DNA from 2 places in the Microbulbifer sp. MLAF003 genome. Region 1 is predicted to be linked to the other one. Evidence: predicted binding sites of a transcription regulator. Region 1 holds the regulator's gene; the other holds the start of a gene.

Region 1 (4,945 bases):
AAAAGTAGAAGATGTAATGCATGCAGGTGATGAGTTGCCCCAGGTACATACTGATACTTTGTTATCCCAGGCCCTATTAGAGATGACCAGTAAAGGCTTCGGAATGACAACTATTGTCGACCCCAAAGGAGAACTTCTCGGAGTTTTCACTGATGGTGACCTACGCCGTGTTATTGACCAAAAAATAGAGTTGGACATAGCCACTATGGAACAGGTGATGAGCCGCCGACCTAAAACAGTCTCAGCTGATACCCTGGCTGCTGAAGCTTTGAGGATCATGGAAGACTACAAAATCACTGCACTGGTCGTAGAAGACGAAGCACACTTCCCAATCGGCGTATTACATATGCACGATATTCTCCGCGCCGGAGTAATCTGAGATAATCAAAAGTTACTGAGCGAAAAAATATCGCCCATCACAGCATGTAAGGAATACCCGGTGATTTCTGAAAAAGAATTGAATTCTGCACTTAAAAAGGTGCGCTGGTTGGTCTTGGATGTGGACGGAGTCCTAACCGATGGCAAACTATATTTTGACAATAGTGGTAATGAGCTCAAGACATTCAATACACTGGATGGACATGGAATTAAAATGCTGCAGAACTCTGGAGTGAGAGTAGCCATCATCACAGGCAGGCGCAGCAGCGTAGTCGAACGCCGCGCTCATGACCTAGGTATTAAAAAGCTGATCCAAGGCCGGGAAGACAAATTTGCAGCACTAAAAGAGCTACTCGCTGATGAGCCCTGTCGCCTTGAAGATATTGCGTATATCGGCGATGACTACCCGGACCTGCTGGTGATGACGCATATTGGTTGCCCTATCGCACCCCCCAATGCTGCTCCTCCTGTGAAAGACCGCGCCTTGTGGATAACCAGTTCCCGAGGTGGCGAGGGCGCTGTCCGTGAAGTCTGTGATCGCATCATGCTGTCCCAGGGTACTTTTGACGCAGCCTTAGCACCTTATATCGGAGAGCAGTGATGCGCACCTGGTTGCCACTTTTATTTGTGGTAGCGCTCATCAGCGCAGGACTCTGGTTTTCCGAAAGCCCTCCGGAGCAGTTGCTGGGAATCCGTCCAACGCCTCAACAACAGGGCCGTGCTGCCGATTTGATAATCCGCGATGCCAAAACTCGTCATTTTAATGAGGAAGGAAATCTAGCCTACCGAGTTGATGCAGAACAAATTACCTATTACCAGTTCAAGCGCCGAGACAGGGCCGAACTCACCGAGCCTCGAATGCTTTTCTTCCAGGAAGACCAGCCGAAGTGGCGCACTGAGTCCAGGCAGGGAGCAGCATATAACCGTGGTGAGCGTGTTGTTTTAAGTGGTGATGTAGAAATTGATGAACTCCCTTCTCCTGGTGGTATCAAACTGGAGACATCAAGCATCACTATTTTGCCAGATAAGGAATTCGCCGAAACAGACAAAATTGTTACTATTAGCTCGGGTCCTAACCAGACTAAAGGAAAGGGAATGCGCGCATACCTAAATGAAGACCGGGTGGAAATCCTATCCGATGTAAAGAGTAACTATGATCCCAAGTAAACTTTGCCACTACCTAGTCAAGAGTTCCGCGTTCACCATGCTTCTGATTGCGACGTCAATGGCAAACGCACTCCCCGAAGACCGCCAACAGCGCATTAATATTAGCTCGGATGCGATGAATGCGGGTTTAAGCAGCAACCTAGTGGTTTATAACAATAACGTAGTGATAACCCAAGGCTCTTTAAAGATAGAGGCGGACCGAGTAGAGGTTTATTTCACCCCGGAAAAGGAAATCAGTCGTGTTATTGCCTTAGGCAAACCTGCACGCTTCCAACAGAAAATACTGGAAGGCGAGAACCCGATAAAAGCACGGGCTCAGCGCATCGAATATGCAGTCGCCTCTGAAGAGCTACAACTTACCGGGAAGGCCTACGTAGATCGTGACGGCAACACCTTAACCGCAGAGAAAATTGACTACGACCTAACTACCGAACAAATGAGCGCCCAGGGTCAAGCTGGCAAACGGATAGAGATGATCTGGCAGCCAGAGAAAAAAGATGGAAGCCAGACTCCAAGCAACGACGGCAGCCAGTAAAGACATTACCCAGAGCCGTAAAAAGTAAAGATTTCATCTATCACCCTCTTCACCGGCGAGCGTTTGTGCTCGCAACATGGACAGATTTCGGTAAATACTATGCCAACGCTGAAGGCGTTACACCTAGCCAAGCAATACAAGAAAAGAAAAGTCGTTCAGGACGTATCCGTCAGTGTCTCTAGCGGACAGGTCGTCGGTCTCCTTGGGCCTAACGGTGCAGGTAAAACCACATGCTTCTACATGATTGCTGGCCTGGTCCAGGCTGATGCTGGTCAGGTATTGATCGATGATGAGGATATAACCCGGCTATCCATGCATGGCCGCGCCAGAAAGGGAATTGGCTACCTCCCCCAGGAAGCCTCCGTTTTTCGCCGCCTATCCGTTCGGGATAATATCCTAGCCATTCTAGAAACCCGCAAAGACTTAACCCGCGCCGAGCGCCAACAGCAAGCACAGGAGCTACTCCAGGAGTTCAATATCACACATATTGAAAACAGTCTGGGAATGGCCCTCTCTGGCGGGGAACGCCGTCGGGTAGAAATTGCCCGCGCCCTAGCAACAAACCCCAGCTTCGTACTGCTGGACGAACCTTTCGCTGGGGTGGACCCTATTTCCGTCAATGACATCAAGGAGATAATCCGCCATTTGCGAGATCGTGGAATCGGCGTCTTAATTACCGATCACAACGTGCGAGAGACGCTGGATATCTGCGAGACTGCCTATATCGTTAGTGAGGGTCATATTATTGCAGCGGGCACTCCAGATGAGGTGCTGGCCAACCAGCAGGTACGCGAAGTCTATTTGGGACATGAATTTACCATTTAGAGACAGATCGCTACATTTGTCACCAGACATCTTGAATATTGACAAAATTAATCGCCGAAAGAGCTACTTAACAATAAGGCAGCCAATCTAACCGGCATGCTTATTGCTTGTAATACTTTTTAGGCCGGGGTAGTCTGCGCCATCTGAGGTTATTTATACCTCCATGTGATCTCAGCCTGCAGCACCCCAATATGAAGCAGTCTCTTCAACTAAAGCTCGGTACCCAGCTGACCATGACACCTCAGTTGCAACAGGCAATACGCCTATTGCAGCTTTCGACTTTGGACTTACAACAGGAAGTCCAAGCCGCCTTGGATAGCAACCCGATGCTGGAGGCTGAAACTGACGAAATAGCTTCCAGCGCAGATATCTCAGAGCTACAAGCGGAGCCTATTAACGAACAGGCCACCTCCCCTACTGAGCATACCGTAGAGGAGCGGGATCTCATCGAGAGTGACTGGAGTCAAAGCATTCCTGAAGAGCTTCCCGTAGATTCACGTTGGGATGACGTCTACACCAGCCACAGCGGTAGCACCGAGAACGAAGACCCCAGTTTTGAGCGCAATACCTCTACGGACGGCCTGCAGGATCACCTGCGATGGCAGCTCAACCTGACCACCCTCTCCGAGCTGGACAAATCAATCGGAGAAAATCTGATAGACGGCATAGAACCTAATGGTTTGCTATGCACACCTCTTGATGAAATTGCAAACTCCCTTTCTGTTGGGGAGGATGAGGTGCTTGCTGTGCTCAGGGCTATCCAGCAATTTGAGCCTGCTGGGTGCGGAGCGCGTAATTTACAAGAGTGCCTATTACTGCAGTTACAGCAGCTCCCTGGTGAGACTCCATGGTTAAAACAGGCCCAGTGTATTATCCAGCGCCACCTTGACCTTCTCGGCAAGCGGGATTTCCGTCAGTTAAGTCGGCGCACACGTCTAAATGAAGCCCAACTGGGCGAGGTCATCCGGCTGATCCAAACCCTGAATCCTAATCCAGGTGAGAGATTCGCTGAGCAGGAAGCCACCTATGTGACCCCGGATATTATTGTTTCACGTAGGGAGCTAGGCTGGCAGGCAAACTTAAATCCGGAGATCACCCCCAGAATTCGCGTTAACAGTCACTATGCCTCCATGGTTAAGCGGGCAGACAACTCCAGAGATAACAACTTCCTGCGCGACCACTTACAGGAGGCACGTTGGTTTTTAAAAAGCCTACAGAGCCGCCACGAGACTCTGCTGAAGGTCGCCAATTGCATCGTGGAAAAACAGCAGGGATTCTTTGAAGAGGGACCTGAGGCCATGCGCCCTATGGTACTGGCGGATGTAGCTGAAGCCATTGGCATGCACGAATCTACTATTTCCAGGGTAACCACTCAAAAGTACATGCTCACTCCTCGCGGAACTTTTGAGTTGAAATACTTTTTCTCCAGTCATGTAAGTACTGATTCTGGCGAAGACGCCTCTTCCACTGCTATTCGTGCATTAATTCGCAAACTTATAAATGCGGAAACGCCTCGCAAGCCCCTTTCAGATAACAAAATCACCCAGGAACTGGATCAGCAAGGCATTAAGGTAGCGCGACGCACTGTAGCAAAATACCGGGAATCCATGGGAATTCCCTCTTCCAGTGAGCGAAAACGCCTGGTCTGATCCACAAATATGATTTTTAGACCAACCTAAGAACCTGGGTCACAAACTCGTTGGCACCACACTTCACCCCTCTGCAACCAAACTCCAAACTTTGAGTGTATCCTTCCATTCTGGGCCACTTCCTAGTAGGGTTGCGACCCGAAAGGGAGACGTGCCGGTATGTGATGCACCCGATTAGGAGAAATCCATGCAGATCAACATTAGTGGTCACCACGTCGATGTTACCTCACCAATGCGCAGCTACTGCGAAAGCAAGCTGGAGAAGCTCTCTCGGCATTACGACAATATTACTAACGCTCAGGTTATCCTATCCGTCGAAAAATTGATCCAAAAAGCAGAGGCCAGAGTACATATAAATGGTCACGACCTCTGTGCCGGCTCGGAAGACAAG
Region 2 (4,945 bases), 870 kb from region 1:
ATGAAATAGGTCTTCGCGGAATTTATGCTGCAGTACCAGCTCCTCAAGGTTTTGATGGGTGGCGGCAATAATGCGCACATCCACTTTTACCGGAGTGTGTCCGCCAACCCGATAAAACTCCCCATCCGCCAATACTCGCAGAAGCCGCGTCTGGGTTTCTGCCGGCATATCACCAATTTCATCCAGGAAAAGGGTACCGCCATTGGCCTGCTCAAAACGCCCGGCACGCTGGGAGCTGGCCCCGGTAAAAGCGCCTTTCTCATGCCCAAACAATTCAGACTCCATCAAGTCTTTCGGAATCGCGGCCATATTCAGGGCGATAAAGGGTTTTTCCCTTCGTGGACTGTGATTGTGCAACGCCTGAGCCACCAGTTCCTTACCAGTGCCAGACTCACCATTGATTAATACAGTGATATTTGAGTGAGAGAGCCTGCCGATCGCACGGAAAACTTCCTGCATCGCCGGCGCTTCACCAATGATTTCTTTATTCTCGGTGCCATTATCCTGTTCAATGCGCTCTTCCTGCGCCTGCTCACTGGCGTGCACCAGGGCACGGCGTGTAACCGCTACAGCCTCATCAATATCAAAAGGCTTAGGCAGATATTCAAAGGCACCGCCCTGATAGGCGGCGACAGCACTATCCAGATCCGAGTGAGCAGTCATAATAATTATCGGCATGTTTGGACGTTCCGCCTGGAAGCGCTGAAGCAACTTGAATCCATCGGAGCCCGGCATACGAATATCGCTAATCACCACGTCCGGTGAATCGCTGTAAAAATCATCCAGGGCACGATCGCCACTCTCGTAGCATTGGGTTTCTATCCCCTCCCGAGAAAGCGCCCGCTCCAGCACCCAGCGGATAGATCTGTCGTCGTCAATTATCCAAACGCGATTACTCATTCTCTAGGTTCCTGTATTGGCTAATTCGATAGTCAACGGCAAATAGATCTGGAATACCGTGCGACCGGGACGGCTGTCACACTTAATTAGGCCGCGATGCTGACTGATAATGTTCTGTGATATGGATAGCCCTAAACCGGAGCCCTCCGCGCGCCCTGATATCATCGGGAAGAAGATCCGCTCACGGATCTCCTCGGGAATACCGGGACCGTTATCTTCAATTTCGATACGGCATACCAGTGGACAATTGCGACGACCAATTGTGAATTGGCGCTGGACCCGTGTGCGCAATACCATCTCCCCACTGGCGAGACCGATACTCTCATTTATCGATTGCATCGCATTGCGGGCGATGTTCAGCAGTGCCTGGATCAACTGTTCGCGATCCGCTGGTACATCCGGGATAGAGGGGTCGTAATCCCTGCGGATACTCAGTTCACCATCACATTCCACCTCTAGAAGCTGTGCCACTCGCTCCAGGATTTCATGGACATTGGTCTCCGCCAGTTTCACCGGCTGACGCGGTCCCAACAAGCGGTCCACCAAATTGCGCAGGCGGTCCACCTCCTCAATGATGATCTGTGTGTACTCTTCCAGAGAGGCATCTGGTAACTCTCTCTGAAGCAGTTGTGCCGCACCGCGGATACCGCCGAGGGGGTTCTTCACTTCATGTGCCATGCCCCGCACCAGGTTACGCGCAGTTTCCTGGGTACTGAGCAATGCATCTTCACGTGCAATGCGCAGCAGGCGGTCCATAGGTTGCACCTCAAGCAGTAAAACACCTAGCTCTGGCACAGGACTCACCGAGTAATCCACAGTGCGCGTATCCAGGTTGTGCAGACGCCAACGAGCGCGGCGCACCGTATATTTTTCACAACTGACCAGCGCATCACGCATGGCTTTTTGCGCAGCTGCAGATTCTCGCACGACCTCTTCCAACGGCAATCCGCTGACCCTTGCACTGGATGCCGCCAGCAAATCCTCGGCCGCATTGTTCAAGTAACAGAGTGATAACGTGTCATCCAGCACCATAACGGCTGAAGTGAGACTGTCTAACAGCTGGCGCAGCTGGCGATCATTGAGCATTCAGTGGTTTCCGGTTCTCTGCGGCGGCCGGGGTAGGGTTAGCACCCGGCGCGATAAGCCCTTGTATCTAGCCAGTGCAAAAAGCAAACCAAAATGGCGCACAGGGCTATTCAGGCCCACATTGGTTGCTTCTGATGGGCATTTACAGTGCGCAATCGATAGGATTTGCCTAATCACCCCCAAGAGCATTGGAGCTGCACAGCTCAGCCAGGAGAATGCACCACAATGGTGCGAAGGTCAAAATTTAATCAGCCTGGGGAGGGAAAGGCGGGCTGTGAATTGTTAGCGGAGACCCGCTAACGCCCTTGACGATAGCGGTAATACAAACCAATCAGGGCTGAGACTGGGCCAAACTGGGCCCAAGTGACACTTTGGTTGACTGAGGTGCCCGAAGGATAGAGCTATCCAATTGGGCAACGCTGGGGCGCTGCACATAAACAGTAATGACTTTTGATTGAGCCAGAATGCGCCCACTGGCATCGATAAGTACCGCCTGCACACTGTGACTACCGCGCTCCAGCGCTGAGATATCCAAGCTGGAGCCGGTTGAATTGCCGCGCCAGGGTTGACCATCCACCACCGCATAAAAGCTGGCACCCTTTGGATATGACGGTTGCACATCCACTTGTAGCGGAATAAAACGCTGTCCCGGGGGGATAGTTGCGCCATCCAGGGGGCTCACAATCTGGATTGACATCGGCCCTGCGTAGCTCTCTTTGCTGCCGTCATCCTCTACATCATCTTTAGGGGATAGCTTGCGTGAAGGCAGAGGGCGAGGCAGGGTGATAGGCTGGACATTGATTGGGGCCAGCTCTACCTTTTGCGCCTCACCACTGGCTGGTGGAGTATCACTGAAAGTCACGCGCCCGTCGGGGCCGACAGTCTTGTAGATAGCACCAGAGCTGCTGCCACCATCGGTACCGGCAAAAGCCATCAGGGGGGCGACAAGGAAAAGTGCCTGAAACGATCTCAAAAATCCCATAACGTGATCGACCGCGACGCGGACGCTCCTTTTCTCTTGCCCCAGTCGGGGCCTCAATTGAATGGGGCAACTGCTTCTCAAAGTACCAGATTCGCAGTCGGTAGAATCAACCTCCCCAATAGACAGTTTACCCGCAATAAAAAAGCCCGCACCAGGACGGCGCGGGCTTTTCGCGAACAACTCGGCGGCACCAGTGTGATGCCGTTCGCTATTACACGGAGTAGTACATGTCAAACTCAACCGGGTGAGTAGTCATGTTCAGGCGCTCTACTTCTTCGCGCTTCAATTCAATGTAAGCGTCGATTGCATCATTGGTGAAAACACCACCCTCGGTCAGGAAGTCACGATCCTTATCCAGGGCATCCAACGCTCCTTCCAAACTGGCAGCTACGGTGGGGTACTCGGCCAGCTCTTCCGGGGGCAGATCGTACAGATCCTTATCGGCGGCATCTCCGGGATGAATCTTGTTCTTGATACCATCTAGACCTGCCATCAGCAAGGCAGCAAACGCCAGGTAAGGGTTGGCAGTCGGATCCGGGAAGCGCGTCTCGATACGCTTGCCTTTAGGCGATGTTACGTAAGGAATGCGGATGGAAGCGGAGCGGTTGCGCGCAGAGTAGGCCAGGATAACCGGCGCCTCAAAGCCCGGTACCAGACGCTTATAGGAGTTAGTTGACGCGTTACAAATCGCGTTCAGGGCGCGCGCGTGCTTCACAATACCACCGATGTAGTAGAGAGCAGCCTCAGACAGACCCGCGTAAGCATCGCCGGCAAACTGGTTTACGCCATCCTTGGTGAAGGACTGGTGCACATGCATACCGGAGCCGTTATCGCCAACAAGAGGCTTGGGCATAAAGGTTGCGGTCTTGCCGTAGGCGTGCGCTACATTATGTACGGCATACTTAAGAATCTGAACCTCATCCGCTTTCTTGGTCAGAGTGTTGGCTGCAACACCAATCTCACACTGACCGGCAGTGCCTACCTCGTGGTGATGTACTTCCACCTGTAGCCCCATTTGCTCCATAGCGGAACACATTGCGGCACGCACATCGTGAAGGGAATCAACCGGAGGAACGGGGAAATAGCCGCCCTTCACACCAGGACGGTGGCCGATATTGCCCTCACTGAAGTTATGACCGGAGGACCAAGCCGCTTCTTCGGAATTGATTTTGTAAAAGGCGCCGCCCATTTCGGCACCCCAAGTGATATCGTCAAATACGAAGAACTCGGGCTCTGGGCCAAATAGCGCGGTGTCACCCAGACCGGTGGACTTCAGGTATTCCTCGGCGCGCATTGCGATGGAGCGCGGATCGCGCTCGTAGCCCTGACCGGTGACCGGGTCTACGATATTACAGCGAATAATAACGGTGCTCTCATCGGTGAAGGGATCGAGGAAAGCCGTCTCGTCATCCGGCATCAGGATCATGTCGGATTCATTAATGCCCTTCCAGCCGGCGATGGAGGAACCATCAAACATCTTGCCTTCTTCGAAGAACTCTCCGTCAATTTCCGATACAGGGATGGAAACGTGTTGCTCTTTACCCTTGGTATCGGTGAAGCGCAGGTCCACCCATTTTGCTTCACTCTCATTAATCAAACCGAGCGTTTTCGCTGACATTGCTGTCCTCCAGGTCTTGAAAAGTAATTGGTCGCTATGCCTTTGCTGCCGGCATTCACTCTTTACCTGGCGTGAAATAAAGCAAGGAGTGTGCCAAATTAGGGCAACTGCATCGCTGCGGCGGTTGGCGCCGGTGCGGTCGACAGCTTTGGGCCGACTGGGGCAGGATAAATGCATTGTGGCCGAGCGGCCACAGAAAAGCGCACCATAATGACGCAACTTTACCCCAGTATCGCCCGGTAACGGTGCACAACCAAGTTGCCTCCGGCTAGTTTATAATGCCGCACCTTCTATCAACATGCGGTACCCGACGGATTCCCATGCACTTTGTCGTCAAGTTTTTCCCCGAGATCACCATT

The links. Region 1 encodes sigma-54, which starts transcription at its own class of promoters, with help from an activator protein. Its sites were predicted from a motif close to TGGCACANNNNTTGCNNT; they were not measured.
Region 2: the regulator sigma-54 is predicted to act here: its motif matches at 2,060-2,077, upstream of glnL (nitrogen regulation protein NR(II)).

What each region holds. Positions count from the first base shown of each region.
Region 1 is NZ_CP120232.1:1,099,603-1,104,547, reverse strand. Features, by position in the region: partial or broken gene P3339_RS05330 (KpsF/GutQ family sugar-phosphate isomerase) at 1-379, shown strand, start outside; gene P3339_RS05325 (KdsC family phosphatase) at 440-979, shown strand; gene lptC (LPS export ABC transporter periplasmic protein LptC) at 979-1,545, shown strand; gene lptA (lipopolysaccharide transport periplasmic protein LptA) at 1,604-2,080, shown strand; gene lptB (LPS export ABC transporter ATP-binding protein) at 2,180-2,905, shown strand; gene P3339_RS05305 (RNA polymerase factor sigma-54) at 3,097-4,554, shown strand; gene hpf (ribosome hibernation-promoting factor, HPF/YfiA family) at 4,742-4,945, shown strand, end outside.
Region 2 is NZ_CP120232.1:230,202-235,146, reverse strand. Features, by position in the region: gene ntrC (nitrogen regulation protein NR(I)) at 1-900, opposite strand, end outside; gene glnL (nitrogen regulation protein NR(II)) at 904-1,986, opposite strand; gene P3339_RS01125 (DUF4124 domain-containing protein) at 2,318-2,968, opposite strand; gene glnA (glutamate--ammonia ligase) at 3,180-4,586, opposite strand; gene thiI (tRNA uracil 4-sulfurtransferase ThiI) at 4,907-4,945, shown strand, end outside.